2 regions of the Arthrobacter sp. TmtSoilC79 genome follow, and region 1 is predicted to be linked to the other one. Evidence: riboswitches for the same ligand, from Rfam matches in the RefSeq annotation. Region 1 holds a riboswitch; the other holds the start of a gene.

Region 1 (7,535 bases):
GGCCCAATGGCTAAGTCACACTTCAGCACCACCCCATGAGCGTGCGGCAGGATGGAACCATGAGCCATCCTGCCGCACCCGTGCTGACTGTCCGTGCCGTCCTCTTCGACATGGACGGCACGCTGGTGGATTCCACGGCCGTCGTGGAGCAGGTGTGGCTCGAGTTCGCGGAGCGCTACGGCCTGGATTACAACGAAATCCTCCGCACGTCCCACGGTGTCCAAGCAGGCGATACCGTGCGACGCTACGCGCCCGAAGGAGCCGACTTCGCCGCTTTGACGGCCGAACTTGGCGAGATGGAACGTTCCCGGACGGACGGTGTCATTGCCCTTCCCGGTGCTGAAGCCCTGCTGGCGGGCCTCCCGGATGATGCCATCGCCTTGGTCACCTCGGCAGATCAAATCCTTGCCGATATCCGCATGCAGGCAGCCGGACTCACCATGCCATCCACTGCTGTGACTGCAGAGTCCGTCAGCCGTGGCAAGCCGCATCCGGAGGGCTATCTGAAGGCGGCGGCGCTCCTGGGAGCCGACCCGGCCGACGTCGTGGTTTTCGAAGACGCACCCGCCGGGATCGCTGCTGCGCGCGCGGCGGGGATGCGGACCGTGGTGGTGGGCAAAGCCGCTGCCGTTCACAATTCGGACCTGGAGCCTGGCATGTGGCAGATTCCGGACTACTCGGCCGTGACCGTCACCGCTGTCAAGGACGACGACGGCGGGCACCTCATTACGCTGACCCTCCAGTAGCGCAGCTGGTACCGCCGGGCGAAAGACTGTTCCACGAGGGACCAAGCGGGCGTAGGCTGTGCGCATGTCTGCGATGCCGGAGGCGTACCGTGCTGCACTGGAGCGGGCCATGGTCCACGCCGGTGACTGGCTTGCGTCGGTCCCAACACGTCCAGTCCGCCCGTCCTCCGATGCCGACCAGGTGGCCAAGAGCATCCTGCCGCGCCTGCCGGATGAAGCGACAGATGCGGCCGAGGTAGTTGATGAGCTCGCCGCGCTGGCCGAGCCGGGCCTGATGGCCATCCAGTCCGGACGGTTCTTTGGGTGGGTCATGGGCGGAACCCTGCCTGCGGCCATGGCCGCGGATTGGCTTGTTTCGGCGTGGGACCAGAACACGGGGCTTCGGTTCGCCACCCCTGCCGCTGCCGCGATCGAGGAATCTGCAGCCGCCTGGCTGCTGGAACTCTTGGGACTGCCCGCCACCGCCGACGTCGGATTCACCACCGGCGCCACCACCGCCAACTTCGTGGGATTGGCGGCAGGACGCCAATACCTGATGGACGAGGCGGGCTGGGACCTGGAGGCTCTTGGGTTGACCGGCGCCCCGCGCATCACCACCTTTGCCGGCCGGGAGCGGCACGCCGCAGTGGATTTGGCGTTGCGGTACCTCGGCTTGGGGGCGTGCGTTCCGGTAGATGCCGACCACCAAGGACGGATCCTTCCCGATGCCCTGGCTGAGGCCATGGACCAACAGCCCGGGCCTTCGCTGGTCTGCCTCCAAGCGGGAAATCTGCATTCCGGTGCGTTTGATCCCATGGAGGAAGCCATTGCGGTGGCCCATGATCGGGGAGCCTGGGTGCACGTGGATGGAGCGTTCGGTTTGTGGGCCGCTGTGAGCCCCACCTTGCGGGGTCGGCTGACGGGAGTGGAGGAAGCGGACTCCTGGGCAACGGACGCCCACAAGACGTTGAACGTCCCTTATGACTGCGGCCTGGCGATTGTCTCCAGGCCAGAATCCCTGAGGCGTGCTTTCAGTGTCCACACCAGCTATCTCATAGCCACCGAAACCGGGCTGGGGGATCCGCTGGAGAAAGTCCCTGAGATGTCCCGCCGGGCCCGCGGCATTCCTGTATGGGCCGCCCTCAGGCAACTGGGCCGCGATGGCGTGATCTCCATGGTTGAGCGCCTCGCGGCCAACGCCCGGGCATTGGCCGAAGGACTCGCCGCCATTCCGGGCGTCGAGGTGCTCAACGATGTGGTGTTCACGCAGGTCTCGGTGAGCTTCGGCAGCGACGACCGGACGCACCGGGTGACGCAGCGGCTCATGGCCGAGGGCGCGGTATGGATGTCCGGATCCTCGTGGCGTGGCCGTGAAATCCTGCGTATTTCCGTGAGCAACTGGACCACCGACGCCGGAGATGTTGCCGCCTCCATTGCAGCCGTCAGGGGTGCCGTGGAGGTCGAGCCCGAAGTTTAGGCCTGGGGCTCGTGCGCCCTCGCTTTGTGCAGGTACCCCATCAGGCCGGCCAGGTCTTCGGCGCTCCAGGGCAGGTCTGCGCTGATCGTTTGGGCGTTCTCCTGCCAGGCTGCCCGGGCCGCGGTTTTTGTATCCTCGCCCGAATGGAACATCTCCCCGATGCGGTCCCAGGAATGCACCCACTCCTGCACTGCCGGATCCGAGATGGAAGTACCGGCCCGGACATGCTCCAGGCCTTCTTCCACCAGCGCGGTCCATTGACGTTTTGAGTCCTCGATCTTCTCTGCTCCCAGCTCCTGGCGTTTCTCCGCAAGCTGTTGACGCTGTTCCGGTGTGAAGTGTTTTTCGAACACGGTGATCATCTCCAAAGTTGACATGAATTGGGCGGCGGTGGGCATGGCTGGAGCGTCCAGTCGGTTGAGCAGCTCACCCAGCCGGTCCTGAAGCGCCTGGACTTGTTGGGCGTGCTGTTGAACATGCCGTAATTGCCGGTCCAGCAGGACACGCATGGAACCGAGATCATCATCATCGTTCCCGGGTCCATCCAGCGCTGTCGTAATGGAAGCAAGCGGAATCCCGAGCATGTGAAGGGCCCTGATCCGGTACAGTCGTCGAAGATCGCCCTCCCCGTACCGTCGATGACCGGAAGGCGTCCGGCCGCTCGCGGTCAGCAGGCCGATCTCATCGTAGTGATGGAGCGTCCGCACGCTGACTCCGCAGGCTTTGGCGAGTTCGCCGATACTCCACTGTCCGCTCTCCGCTGTTCCCATGGGAACTACGCTAAATCCTCACGTAACGTCAGGTGCAAGCCTTCTTCGGCCAGCCACATACCCGCCGATATGCCCGGCGAGTCCAGCGGCAGCCATCACGGCTCCTTCAAGCCAGCGGTCCGCCGTCGTCATTACCGGCAGGATCGCAAGCGCAGCCGTACTCAGCAGCGTCGTCAGGAGAAGCATGACCGGTCCTTGGATGCGCAGGCGGGTAGTCGAGGCCATGAGGGCAAGGGCGATGAAGTTCGCCGGCAAAGGATCCACGACACTGCGGAGCAGCACGAAGAACAGGGCATAAAGCAGCGTCCACGCCACCGCACCAAGCACACGCCCGGGAAGGCCGGTTCCGGGAGCCGTCCGGTCCCGTCCTGGCCGAAGCTCCCTGACGGGAAAACGTCCGGGGCGAAGGTCTCGGGTCAGCCGCGCCATGCCCCGCAGGTCGGCAAGCGCGGTTCGTACGACGTCGACACTTGAGTTGGGGTCATCGGTCCAGTCGACCGGGACTTCATGAATGCGTAAACCACAGCGTTCGGCGATGACGAGGAGCTCGGTGTCAAAAAACCAGCCGTCGTCCTTGGTATGCGGGAGGAGAAGGTGCGCAACGTCCGCGCGGACGGCTTTGAATCCGCACTGGGCATCGGAAATGCGTGTGCCCAGGACGGCGCGGAGCAGGGCGTTGTAGCTGCGGGAGGTGAATTCGCGGCCACCACTGCGGACCACGCGCGAGGCAGGTGCCAGGCGCGTGCCGACAGCCAGGTCGGAGTGGCCTGAAAGCAGCGGCGCAAGGAGGGGAGCCAAGGCGGACAAGTCGGTGGACAGATCCGCTTCCATATAGGCCAGCACGGGTGACGGTGAGGATTGCCAGAGGCGGCGGAGGGCGTTTCCGCGCCCTCTTTCCTGGAACCGGACCACCCGCAGTTCCGGAAGTTCCCGTGCCAGGCGTTCGGCGATCCTCAGGGTGCTGTCCGTGCTGGAGTTGTCAGCGACCGTGATCCGGAAGGTGTGCGGAAAAGTGCCGGAGAGATGGCCGTGAAGCGTGCGGAGGTTCTTCTCCAGGTGCGCTTCCTCATTGAACACGGGGACGGTGAGATCGAGGACCGGGACGCCGGCCCCGGTGTCCACGGGGGAGCGCCTTGGCAACTGCGGGTTCTCCGGCCTTACGTTGGGGAGTTCCGGCTGCGAAGCAAGCAACGCCCCGCCACCGAAGCGCGCGGAGTGGAACCGTCGTGGGGGAGCGCTGGTGGTTGGATTTGTGAGCGTCATATCTCCAGCATGGGCTGGCCGATTATGAGGGCTTTAGGCGGAAGCTGTGACGTCACTGTGAGCTACGGCGGTCACCTGTGAAATGCAAAAACCGCGCCGGTTCCCGCCGTTCGCTCCAGTGGGGACTGGTGCGATCGGCGGCAACCGGCGCGGTCTTCAAACTGCCTGGTTTAGTACCAGTTGTTGGCCAGGTGGAAGGCCAGGGCGGCCGACGGGGATCCGTAGCGCTCCTTGATGTAGTTCAGGCCCCATTTGATCTGGGTCTGGTAGTTGGTCTGCCAGTCAGCACCGGCAGAGGCCATCTTGGAAGCAGGCAGGGACTGGACGATGCCGTACGCGCCGCTGGAAGCGTTTGTGGCAGTGGTCTTCCAGTTGGATTCCTTCTCCCACAAGGTGTTCAGGGCAGTCATTTCGCCGGCGCTCCAGCCGTAGCTGCCCAGGATGCTTGCGGCGTAGGCCTTGGCAGCGGCGGGGTCATCCACGGCTTTCGGGGCTGCAGCAGCGGCCTCGGCGGCGGCGGCGGCAGCAGCGGCGTCGGCGGCCTGCTTGGCTGCAGCGTCAGCAGCTGCCTTCTCCGCAGCGGCTTGGTCGGCGGCGGCCTTCTCGGCGGCAGCCTTTTCAGCAGCAGCCTGATCGGCGGCGGCCTTCTCGGCGGCAGCCTTTTCAGCAGCGGCCTTGTCCACGGCGGCCCGGTCGGCAGCGCCCTTTGCGGCGGCTGCGTCCAAGGAAGCGGAGATTTCGGCTGTCTTGTTGGTGCTGACCTGGGCAGCTGCCTGGGTCTCTGCAACGCGGCTGGCCTCAGGGAGGTTCAGGGTGGCGTTGGCAGCAGTACCGAGCGATGCGACGCCCAACGCGGCGGCCACGACGCCGGCAACAACCGACATGCGGTGGCCGGACTTACCTTGGCGGGCAGCGTTCTTGAGGACGGTTTGCGACTTGGTCAACGGTGCGTTGTGCTCATCGCGGTGACGCGCGGAAGGGCGCGTCTGATCGTTAAATTCAGACATGTGTGATTACCTCTCAGCGCCTGCGGAGTTAGCTGTCGGGTTCGGATGAGGTCATCCGGCCGCGCATGTCGCTGCGGCTTCACCCCAAGGGCCCGGCATGATGCCTGGGCCCGGAGACTCTGGGTCCCCCGTCTCTGCCTCGGAGTAAGAACGGACTCCGGGAAGTGGCAGAGCTCGGCGCATCCCGGATGCGGGCCAGTTGGGGCGACCCACCCTTTCGACGGTACAGGAGGAATTCGCAGAAGTCACATTTAGGTAACAGAGATCACGGCGCCGGTGAGTCGCCTTGCCGTGTTCGTTACATCTCTTCGGCGGTGACGGTAGGTAGCCGCAGGGCGAATTCGGTTCGACCCGGACGCGACGTGACCTCCACGCTACCGCCGTGCGCTTCCACGATGGATTCCACGATCGACAACCCCAGCCCCGACGTCCCTTCAGACCCCGATCTCGCGGCATCCGCCCGGGCAAAGCGGGAGAAGATCCGGCCTTGGAAATCCTCTGGAATGCCCGGCCCGTTGTCTGTCACGGTCACCACTGCGCTGCCATCGGCGGACAGCATGACGGCCGTAACCACGGTAGTGCCGGCATCGGTGTGTTTGCGGGCATTGGACAAAAGATTGGCCAGGACCTGGTGCAGCTGGGTGGAGTCGCCGCGGACCGTGACGGGTTCGTCCGGCAGTTGCAGTTGCCATATGTGGTCCGGCGCCATGACCTTCTCATCACTGACCGTTTCGATCACCAACTGGGTGAGGTCCACATCGGTAACCTTGACCGGTTGGCCCTCGTCCAACCTGGCGAGCAGCAGGAGATCCTCCACCAGCGTTGTCATCCGCTCTGACTGGCTTTGCACGCGGGCCAGGGATTTGCGGCCGTCGTCAGTGAAGCTTTCGGTCATCCTCAGCAGTTCGGTGTAACCGCGGATGGCAGTGAGCGGCGTTCGGAGCTCGTGTGAGGCGTCCGCGACGAACTGGCGTACCTTGGTTTCGCTTTCCTGGCGGGCGTCCAAAGCGCTGGAGACGTTGTTCAGCATCAGGTTCAGGGCATGGCCTACGCTGCCCACTTCCGTTCCGGGATGGGCGGCCGACGGCGGTACGCGCACCGCAAGTGCCACTTCACCGGCGTCGAGCGGAAGACGTGAAACCTTGGTGGCCACCTCGGAGAGCTGCTCCAGAGGCCGCATGGTCCGGCGGATGATGACGGTGCCGGCGAGGCCGATGACCACCAGTCCGCCCAGCGAGACCAACACCATTGTCCAGACCAGTGAGGCCTCGGCGCTCTGTTTGTCCGCGAGAGGCAGACCCGTGACGATCACGTCGCCATAGGGTGCCTCGACCGCTACCAGCCGATAGTCCCCGTTGGAGAGGGAACGATCCACCGGATCACCGCTCTTGGGCAGCGCCAACAGCACTTGCTCATCCGCGGGGGACAGCCCAACACGGTTGCCTTGGGCGTCAATGAGCCCTGAACTGCGGACAGTGGACCCGTCGATCCTGGCGTTGAGTGTTCCGGCGGCCTGACCCCTGGCCTCCAGCGGGTCCGGTTTCCCCGAAGGTGAGGAGGGAAAGTTCGACGGCGGCCTGCCGAAGTCATTCGCGCGGCTGGACGCCTGCTCGAGCTGCCTGTCGAGCTGCTTGTTGAACACCATGTCCATGGAGGCGTAGCTGACCACACCTACCGCCCCGCAGATAGCGACCAGCAGTGCCATCGCCACCAGGACCAGCCGGGTACGCAAATGCCACGTGGAGGGGTTCAGCCAGCTGCGGCCGGATTTTCTGGCCACTCCTGAAAGTGTGCTCAACGCCTAGTCCGCGGGCTTGATGACGTAGCCGGCGCCGCGAATGGTGTGGATCATCGGCGGATGGTTGGCTTCGATTTTCTTGCGAAGGTATGAAATGTAGAGCTCCACGATGTTGGCTTGCCCACCGAAGTCGTAATCCCACACGCGGTCCAGGATCTGGGCTTTGCTGATGACCCGTTTGGGGTTCTCCATGAGGTAGCGCAGAAGCTCGAACTGGGTTGCCGTGAGGGGAATGTCCTCTCCGGCACGGGTAACTTCGCGGGTGTCCACGTTCAGGGTGAGGTCACCCACCACCAGCTCCGCGGTGTCCATGGCAGCGACGCCCGAACGCTGGACCAGTCGGTGGAGTCGCAGGAGGACTTCTTCCATGCTGAAAGGTTTGGTGACGTAGTCATCGCCGCCGGCAGCCAATCCGACGATCTTGTCCTGCACGGCATCCTTGGCGGTGAGGAAGAGGGCGGGCACTTCGGGGGCGAATGCGCGGATGCGGTTGAG
Region 2 (7,535 bases), 270 kb from region 1:
CGGGCGGAATGAGGCCACCGGTCACAATGGGGCTTGCCTGGTGCGGGGCAAGCCTCTGGCCAGGTTCGCTCAGGATCCACGGACCACTTCCGTTGACGGCCCAGCCGTCCATGGCCGACGAAGCGTAGTGGGGCATGTCCTGTACGGCCAGGGCATCGGCTGCAAGGGTGCGGCCCAGCGCCGAGGTGAGCGGCACGGGGCCTGGTGGAATGGGAGCGGCACACTCAAACGCGCGCTGGCGGGCCTCCTGCCAGGTGTGCGCTGCGTGATGGCCCTCGGCAGGGGCCTGGGTCATTCGGCGTCAGCCTCGGACTCCGAGTACTCCTTGGCAACTTTGCGGGCCAACTCCAGGGCCGCGTTCATGGACGCATCATCGCTTGCCTGGCCAATGCCGCGGGCCATGCCTGCCGCATAGCCGGCAATGAACGTGGTCAAAGGCGCAGCGGGACGGACCACTGAATGTGCTGCCACTCCGGCTACGGCGAGTACTTCATTGACGTCCACCTCAACGCCTTCAAGCTCAAATGCCTGCAGCAATGTGCGGCACCAATCCTCGAGCGTCTCTTCCTGGCTCTTCACGTCCGCCTCCAACTTGTAGTCAATGCCCAGGGCCGCAGCGTCCTCCCACGTATCCACGTCATCCGTGGAGCCAGCGGGGACAGCAACGTCCAGCAGGTTCAGCCTAGCAAGCAGCCGGAACACAGAAGAGTCCGCCAGACCGGCACCTTGGGATGCTACGGCTGCTTCACGTTCCAAGGCTGCAGTGTCGTAAGCACCCAGGAGGGGTTGCTTCCGCCCGTCCACGGAAACGGCCATGGCACCCTCAACGCCTGGGTGGGCGGCCAGTGCATCCCACAAAGCGGAAACTCCGCGGGACGCATGCGGCATGTCGCAGGCAAGGACCAGGGTCCACCGGGCGCGGGAACGCCGGCTTTGCAGCGCCGCCAGTCCGGCTGCGATTGCCGCTGCCGGCCCGGCAAACGCCGGCTCCTCGCGGGCATGCAGCACTTCCACTGGGAACGGCACACCGCCCGCTACCGGAACATCGGGGCCTACCACCACCACGGCTGAAGCACCCCGGGCAGCCTGCAGGGCATGCGAAAGGAGCGTGGCGCCGTCGTACGTCAGCGATGGTTTAGGCACGCCACCGAGGCGGGTGGCCCTGCCACCCGCCAAAATCACGGCATTGAACTCCATCCGCCCAGAGTACCCGGACGTCCGGAGCTCAGCAGAAATCGATCAGGCAGCGGATTCCGGCAACAGGAACGGGTCCCAGTCCGGCGCAGGTTTCTCGAGTTCCTTGATCTGCCACATTGTCCCCTGGGGCACACCGGGTTTGAAACGGAGTTTCCAACCCATCTCGGCCAGTGTGTGGTCGCTCTTGGCGTTGTTGCATTTCAAGCACGCCGCAACCAGGTTTTCCCAGGAATCCGCGCCGCCCCTGGACTTGGGGTGGACATGGTCAATGGTGTGGGCTGTTTTCCCGCAGTAGGCGCAGCGGTGGCCGTCGCGGCGCAGTACCCCGCGCCTGCTCACGGCTGTGATCTTGTTGTACTGGGGACGGATGTAGCGGTTGAGGAGGATCACGGATGGTCTTCCGAGAACTTCCTGCGGCCCGACGACAGGCTCGTCGCCTTCGGCCACCACGCTTGCTTTCCCAGTCAGCACAAGGACCAGCGCCCGGCGGAAGGTTATTACCGCCAGCGGTTCATATCCAGCATTCAGAACGAGTGTGCGCATGCACGTACCTCTTCACGGCCGCACCCGTCAGGGGCACGAGGGCCGGCTGCCCTCTGCATGTACGGGCTGTGGATCGACAAGATAAGGGTAAGCACTTGTATGCCGTATCAACGAATTTATATGTGCTTTCGCCCACAGTGTCGCCCAGAGTTCATGCGTCGTTAGCGGAACGGGCGTCCGATCTGCCCCCTGAACACCCGATGTGGCCCCTAGGCAAAGGATCCGCGGTTAAACAGAACACCCCGCGGCCGTAGCCTGCGGGGTGTCCTGAAATTGCGAAGGGCTGGATCAGCCGTTGACCCGAATGAAGACCGGGCCGGAGCCGACGTTGACGCTGAACAGTGCCGTGGTGGATCCGTTCCATCCACCGTGGACTGCCTGGCCGTTGCCGACGTAGACAGCAATGTGGGCCTGTCCGGCCAGACCGCCGTTGGCGTAGTAAGCGAGGTCGCCCGGCTGTGCTTCCGCTGCGCTGACGGTGCGGCCAAGGGAGAGGTAGCCGGCCGGCCAGTCGTGGAAGTTGATGCCGACCGCTGCCAGGGAGTTGGTCACCAGCATGGTGCAGTCCTGGGTTACGCCAAGCTGTGCGTACGCGGCCGCGGCGATTGCGGCACCAAGGCCGCTGGCAGCGGCGGGAGCCTTAGCCGCAGGAGCCGTGGTGTTGACGGCCAGCGTGGCGTTTCCGCCTGTTGCCGTGCTTGCCGCCGGCTCCTTGGTTTCAGCCTTCGCGGGAGCCTTCTTCTCTACGGGAGCCGGAGCCTGCACCGTGGTGACCACGGGGCGTTCGTAGGAGATGGCAACCGTGGAGTCTGCAGCGATGGTGGACTGCACAACCGACTGGACGTCCAAGGTAGACGTCGAGGTGGATTCGCGGTCCACTTTGGTCTCGGCAGCGTTGGCTGCGACACTTCCGGTCAGGACAAGGCCTGAAGCTGCGGCAATAACGGCTGCCTGTCGGCCCACGCCGCCGGCGTTTTCACTGACGGCCTTGGCGATCACGGCAAGCGAGCTGGTCTTGGGGGCCTCAGCGCGATGCCGTGCAACCTTGTGTGCACTGGTCATGGTTTTCTCTTTTCGTATCCGCGTGCAGTTGGGGTACACGCGGCTCATTGGCGCGCCGGCACTTGGGGGCATGCCGGCGAACCCCGAATCGGTTTGTTTCTAGCGGAGGGTGAAGAAGGAGGAGGTGCCCGTGGAGGCAGCCGAGTGCAGGAGCGTGCCCTGTCCCGGGTTCAAGGCGCTGATCATCATGCCGTTGCCCACGTAGATGCCTACGTGCGCTCCACCGTTCTGCATGACCAGGTCACCGGGGGCAGGGGTGCTGGTGGGCTTCATGGCCGTCCAGGCGTTGACGCGCGGGATGCTGATGCCGGCCTGGGCGTAGACCCACTGGGTGAATCCGGAGCAGTCCCAACCGTTGGGGGTGGTGCCGCCCCAAACGTAAGGGTGCCCGATGCCGGTGTAGGCGATCGCGGCGAGGCCGGAAGCGGCGGCGCTGGAAGCAGCATCCTTGGCTTCGGAGGACTTGGCGGTCACAGCGCCTGCTGTGGCCTGGTCGCCGGAGGCCGAGGTGCGTCCGGTGGTCTGGGAAGCGCGCTGGACAACCTTGGGAGCTTCCTTCGTGGCCACTACGGGGCTTTCGAAGGAGACGGTTGCCGTGGGCTCTGCGGTGACTACCGCAGTGGTGACCATCTGCTGGGTGCTGGAGGCTTCCGACTTTGAAACATCGGTGTCTGCTGCCTGGGCCGGCAGACCAACGCTGAGGACGAGACCTGAGGCTGCTGCCAGGACGACAGCCTGGCGGCCGACGGTACCGGCGTTGGATGAAACAGCCTTGGAAAGCGAGTTCAAGGGGTTCGTACGAACCGATTCAGCGCGATGGCGCGCAGGGGTAGTGCGTGATGACACGTAGGTAGCCTCTCCCAATGCCTGCGAGGTGAGCTGTCGGATTCGGATGGGAGTCATCCGGCCGCGCTGCTTCAAGGAAGCTTTTGCGACTTAACCCCAAGGTCTTCTCACGAAGACCAGAAGTGGTTCCCCCGCCCCTGCCAGACGATTTATGCGAACGGACCTTGAGTAGTGGCAGAGCTAGGCAATCCACTCAAGTGCACCGGCCCCCTAAAAAGCCGATGCGCTTTGTACGGTACAACAGTTGAACGCGAATGTCACATTCAGGTCACGAGGCGTGTCACGAATGCGAGAGACGACCATCAAATGGACTAAAGCCAGCCCATGGGGTCAACAACTTCGCCGTTGACCTGTACTTCAAAGTGGAGGTGGCAACCGGTGGAGGCGCCAGTGGTACCGCTGAGCGCCACGGTGTCGCCGCGAGTGACCGTCTGGCCCACCTTGACGGTGAAGGACGACAGGTGGTTGTACGTGGTCTCAAGGCCGTTGCCGTGGTCGATGACCACGCGGTTGCCTCCGCCGTACTCGTGCCAACCGGCGAAGGTGACCTTGCCGGATGCTGCTGCGTGGACGGCCGTGCCGCACTGCGCCACGAAGTCCTGGCCGCGGTGGAAGTCGCCGGCGCCTCCGGTGAGGGGGCTGACGCGGTAGCCGAACGGGGAAGCTGTGGTCAGCGTGTCGAGGGGGCTGGCCATGGTGCCTGCAGAGGAGGCACGCTGGATGCTGCCCGCGGACTGGGCGCTGAGCAGTTGCTTCAACTTGCCGTCGGGGTCGGCGGCCGTGGCAACCGCTGCCCGGCTGAAGTCGATTTTGGCCGATGCGGCCGCGGAGACCTCCGGCTGGCTGCCACCGGATACTGCCAGGGCAGACTCGGTCTGGCCTGATTCCGAGGTGGCCATGACGGGGCTTGTGGCCGGCAGACCGACAGTCAAGGCGAGGCCGGTGGCGGCAAGCGCAACTCCGGCCTTTTGCCCGACGCCGCTGGCTGCAGCGAAGTCGGCAACCTGGCGCAGCGGGCTCTTACGGCGGCGAACCTGGCGTTCGGTGTCGCGTGGCCGGATCTCCGATACGACGCGGGCTGGCCGCAGCTCAGCAGCGGGGCCCGACGCGCGGCGACGGCCCCTGACGTTCTGCGTTGTCAAACTCTATTCCTCTCTAAAAAGCCTGCGAAGTTAGCTGTCGGATTCGGGTCAGAGAGTTTCAAGACCCGGCCCGCACGAAGCGCTCACGGCACACAGGTATCCCAAGAGGAACATGCGTAAATGGGCACTTCTGCTGCGGACTTCACCCCAAGGCTGCTTCTTTAGACAGCCGCTTGTGGTTCCCCCGCCTCTGCCAGTGGTGGATGGCACACCTGTTCCGCTGGCAGAGCTCGGCTCCGGAACAGGTAACGCTTTGGTATCAGCGCTAGTAGATAACTATAGGGGATTAAGGCCCGCAGTAATAAATTCGTTATCAACAGGAACGGGCATGCGGGCGGCAACCCCTTATCACTAATCCCGAAAAACCGCAGGTCACATGCGCGCCGGGCGTTCAAAAGTGAGATATGCCACCGTGCAGCAAGGCAGGGTTGTCAGCCAACAGAGACGAAGACGTGTGCCGCAACCTCAGGTGGAAGCTCCAGGGCACCTTCAATGCCTGGGACGCGGACGGAAATGTACTCCCCCACACGTTCCAGCGAGACCGCGGCACCGGGCCGGATTCCGCCCTCGTCCAACTGGGTAAGAAGCTCAGGCTCAACCTGGATGGGCTCCGCCAAGCGGGTGACCGCTACCCGGGAGTTCGCCGCGTAACCCTCCATGGCCTGCAGGAGGTTGACGTCCACGCGGGGGAAAGGCTGGGTGGCAAGACCGCCGAGCGCTTCCAGGCCCGGGATGGGGTTGCCGTACGGGGATTCTGTGGGGTGTTCCAGGAGTTCGTACAGGCGGCGCTCTACGCGCTCGCTCATCACGTGCTCCCAGCGACATGCTTCGTCGTGGACATAAGCCCAGTCCAAGCCAATGACGTCAGCCAGGAGCCGCTCCGCGAGGCGGTGCTTGCGCATGACCTCGGTGGCGCGCTTCCGCCCAACCTCGGTCAGTTCGAGGTGGCGGTCGTTGGAGACAATCACCAGGCCATCGCGCTCCATGCGTCCGATGGTCTGGGAAACCGTGGGTCCGGAGTGCCGCAGCCGTTCGGCGATGCGGGCCCTGAGAGCCACGATGTTTTCTTCTTCAAGCTCCAAAATGGTCCGAAGATACATCTCAGTGGTATCGATCAGATCCGTCATCCAGCTCAGCTCTCCTCGAACGCAGTTCCTTGCGTAATCTCCACCGTACAGCGTCCCTTGCCGGGGTAGGCGGAGTGCACCGCCGCCCCTTGAACGCCAACCCCTAGCCTAGCTTATTTGGAATTACTCTGGATAATTCCGGTCGCATATGGTTTGGCGGCGTTCCACGTGGCGGACTATGACGGCCACAGGTTCCTGCCGTCGCACCGGGTCAGGCAGAATTGGGATGTCGAAGGGGCAGTTGATGCCACCTGCCACGACCCATCTCTAGCCGATACCCATTGGAGCCACACGTGAGCGACAACAGCATCACCATTCCCGCCGATCTGCTGCCCAAGGATGGACGCTTCGGTGCCGGACCGTCCAAGGTCCGTCCCGAACAGATCGAGGCCCTGTCTGCCGCGTCGTCCACCATCCTGGGCACGTCCCACCGCCAGGCTCCGGTCAAGAACCTCGTGGGTTCGGTCCGCGAAGGACTCAGCCAGTTCTTCCGTGCCCCGGAGGGCTATGAAGTTGTCCTCGGCGTAGGCGGTTCCACGGCCTTCTGGGACGTCGCCGCCTTCGGCCTGGTCGAGAAGAAAGCACAGCACCTTTCCTTCGGTGAGTTCGGTTCGAAGTTTGCTGCCGCCACCAACAAGGCTCCCTTCCTGGATGCTTCCTCGATCATCAAGGCCGAGCCGGGCACCCGTCCGGTGTCCCAGGCCGAGGCCGGAGTCGACGTCTACGCCTGGCCCCAGAATGAGACCTCCACGGGCGTGGCCGCTCCCGTCAAGCGGGTCCAGGGCGCCGACGAAGGCTCCCTGGTCCTGGTCGATGCCACCTCCGCTGCAGGCGGGTTGGACGTAGACGTCGCCGAGTCCGACGTCTACTACTTCGCCCCGCAGAAGAACTTCGCCTCAGACGGTGGTCTCTGGCTGGGGCTGTTCTCCCCGGCCGCCCTGGAGCGCGCTGCACGGATCAAGGCGTCCGGCCGCTGGATCCCGGACTTCCTGGACCTGCAGACCGCCATTGACAACTCCAAGCTCAACCAGACGTACAACACTCCTTCGTTGTCCACCCTGGTCACCTTGGACGCCCAGGTGCAGTGGCTCAACAGCAACGGTGGCCTGGACTTCGCCAGCAAGCGCACTGCGGACTCGGCCAACCGCATCTACTCCTGGGCTGAGGCATCGGAGTACGCGACGCCGTTTGTCACCAATGCCGAAGACCGCTCCAATGTCATCGCCACCATCGACTTCGACGACTCCATTGATGCCGCAGCCATTGCCAAGGCCCTGCGTGCCAACGGTGTGGTGGACACGGAGCCTTACCGCAAGCTTGGCCGCAACCAGCTGCGCATTGCCACGTTTGTCGCCATTGAACCCGACGACGTTTCAGCCCTGCTTGCCAGCATCGACTACGTGGTGGGCGAACTGAAGAAGTAGGACCACAGACTGCCGGTCGGCGTCGTTCGGAGGGGTTCCGGACGACGCCGCCGCAGTTTAAGGCGCCTTATCCGCCCTGCCGGCCCACGCCGTCGTCGTCCTCCCCGGTGACGGGACGGGCCAGCAGCGACTCCACCCGGAAATGCTTGAGTCCACGCGCGCGGCGATCAAAGCGGAGGCGCAGCTGCTTTGCG

What was found. A riboswitch is a leader RNA that binds a small molecule or an ion and turns the genes downstream of it on or off. The one in region 1 is predicted to bind cyclic di-AMP.
Region 2: another riboswitch for cyclic di-AMP. It lies ahead of AC6JA3_RS16460 (M23 family metallopeptidase); the one in region 1 lies ahead of AC6JA3_RS17775 (aggregation-promoting factor C-terminal-like domain-containing protein).

Annotation. Positions count from the first base shown of each region.
Region 1 is NZ_AP046051.1:3,887,715-3,895,249, reverse strand. Features, by position in the region: gene AC6JA3_RS17800 (glyoxalase superfamily protein) at 1-14, shown strand, start outside; gene AC6JA3_RS17795 (HAD-IA family hydrolase) at 60-746, shown strand; gene AC6JA3_RS17790 (pyridoxal phosphate-dependent decarboxylase family protein) at 811-2,202, shown strand; gene AC6JA3_RS17785 (MerR family DNA-binding transcriptional regulator) at 2,199-2,972, opposite strand; gene AC6JA3_RS17780 (glycosyltransferase) at 2,991-4,235, opposite strand; gene AC6JA3_RS17775 (aggregation-promoting factor C-terminal-like domain-containing protein) at 4,406-5,242, opposite strand; cyclic di-AMP (ydaO/yuaA leader) riboswitch at 5,248-5,408, opposite strand; gene AC6JA3_RS17770 (sensor histidine kinase) at 5,541-7,040, opposite strand; gene AC6JA3_RS17765 (response regulator transcription factor) at 7,044-7,535, opposite strand, start outside.
Region 2 is NZ_AP046051.1:3,612,929-3,620,463, forward strand. Features, by position in the region: gene AC6JA3_RS16435 (molybdopterin molybdotransferase MoeA) at 1-295, opposite strand, end outside; gene AC6JA3_RS16440 (NTP transferase domain-containing protein) at 292-1,197, opposite strand; gene AC6JA3_RS16445 (HNH endonuclease) at 1,240-1,740, opposite strand; gene AC6JA3_RS16450 (NlpC/P60 family protein) at 2,029-2,802, opposite strand; gene AC6JA3_RS16455 (C40 family peptidase) at 2,902-3,648, opposite strand; cyclic di-AMP (ydaO/yuaA leader) riboswitch at 3,653-3,814, opposite strand; gene AC6JA3_RS16460 (M23 family metallopeptidase) at 3,960-4,790, opposite strand; cyclic di-AMP (ydaO/yuaA leader) riboswitch at 4,795-5,009, opposite strand; gene AC6JA3_RS16465 (iron-dependent transcriptional repressor DtxR) at 5,222-5,917, opposite strand; gene serC (phosphoserine transaminase) at 6,211-7,341, shown strand; gene AC6JA3_RS16475 (MFS transporter) at 7,409-7,535, opposite strand, start outside.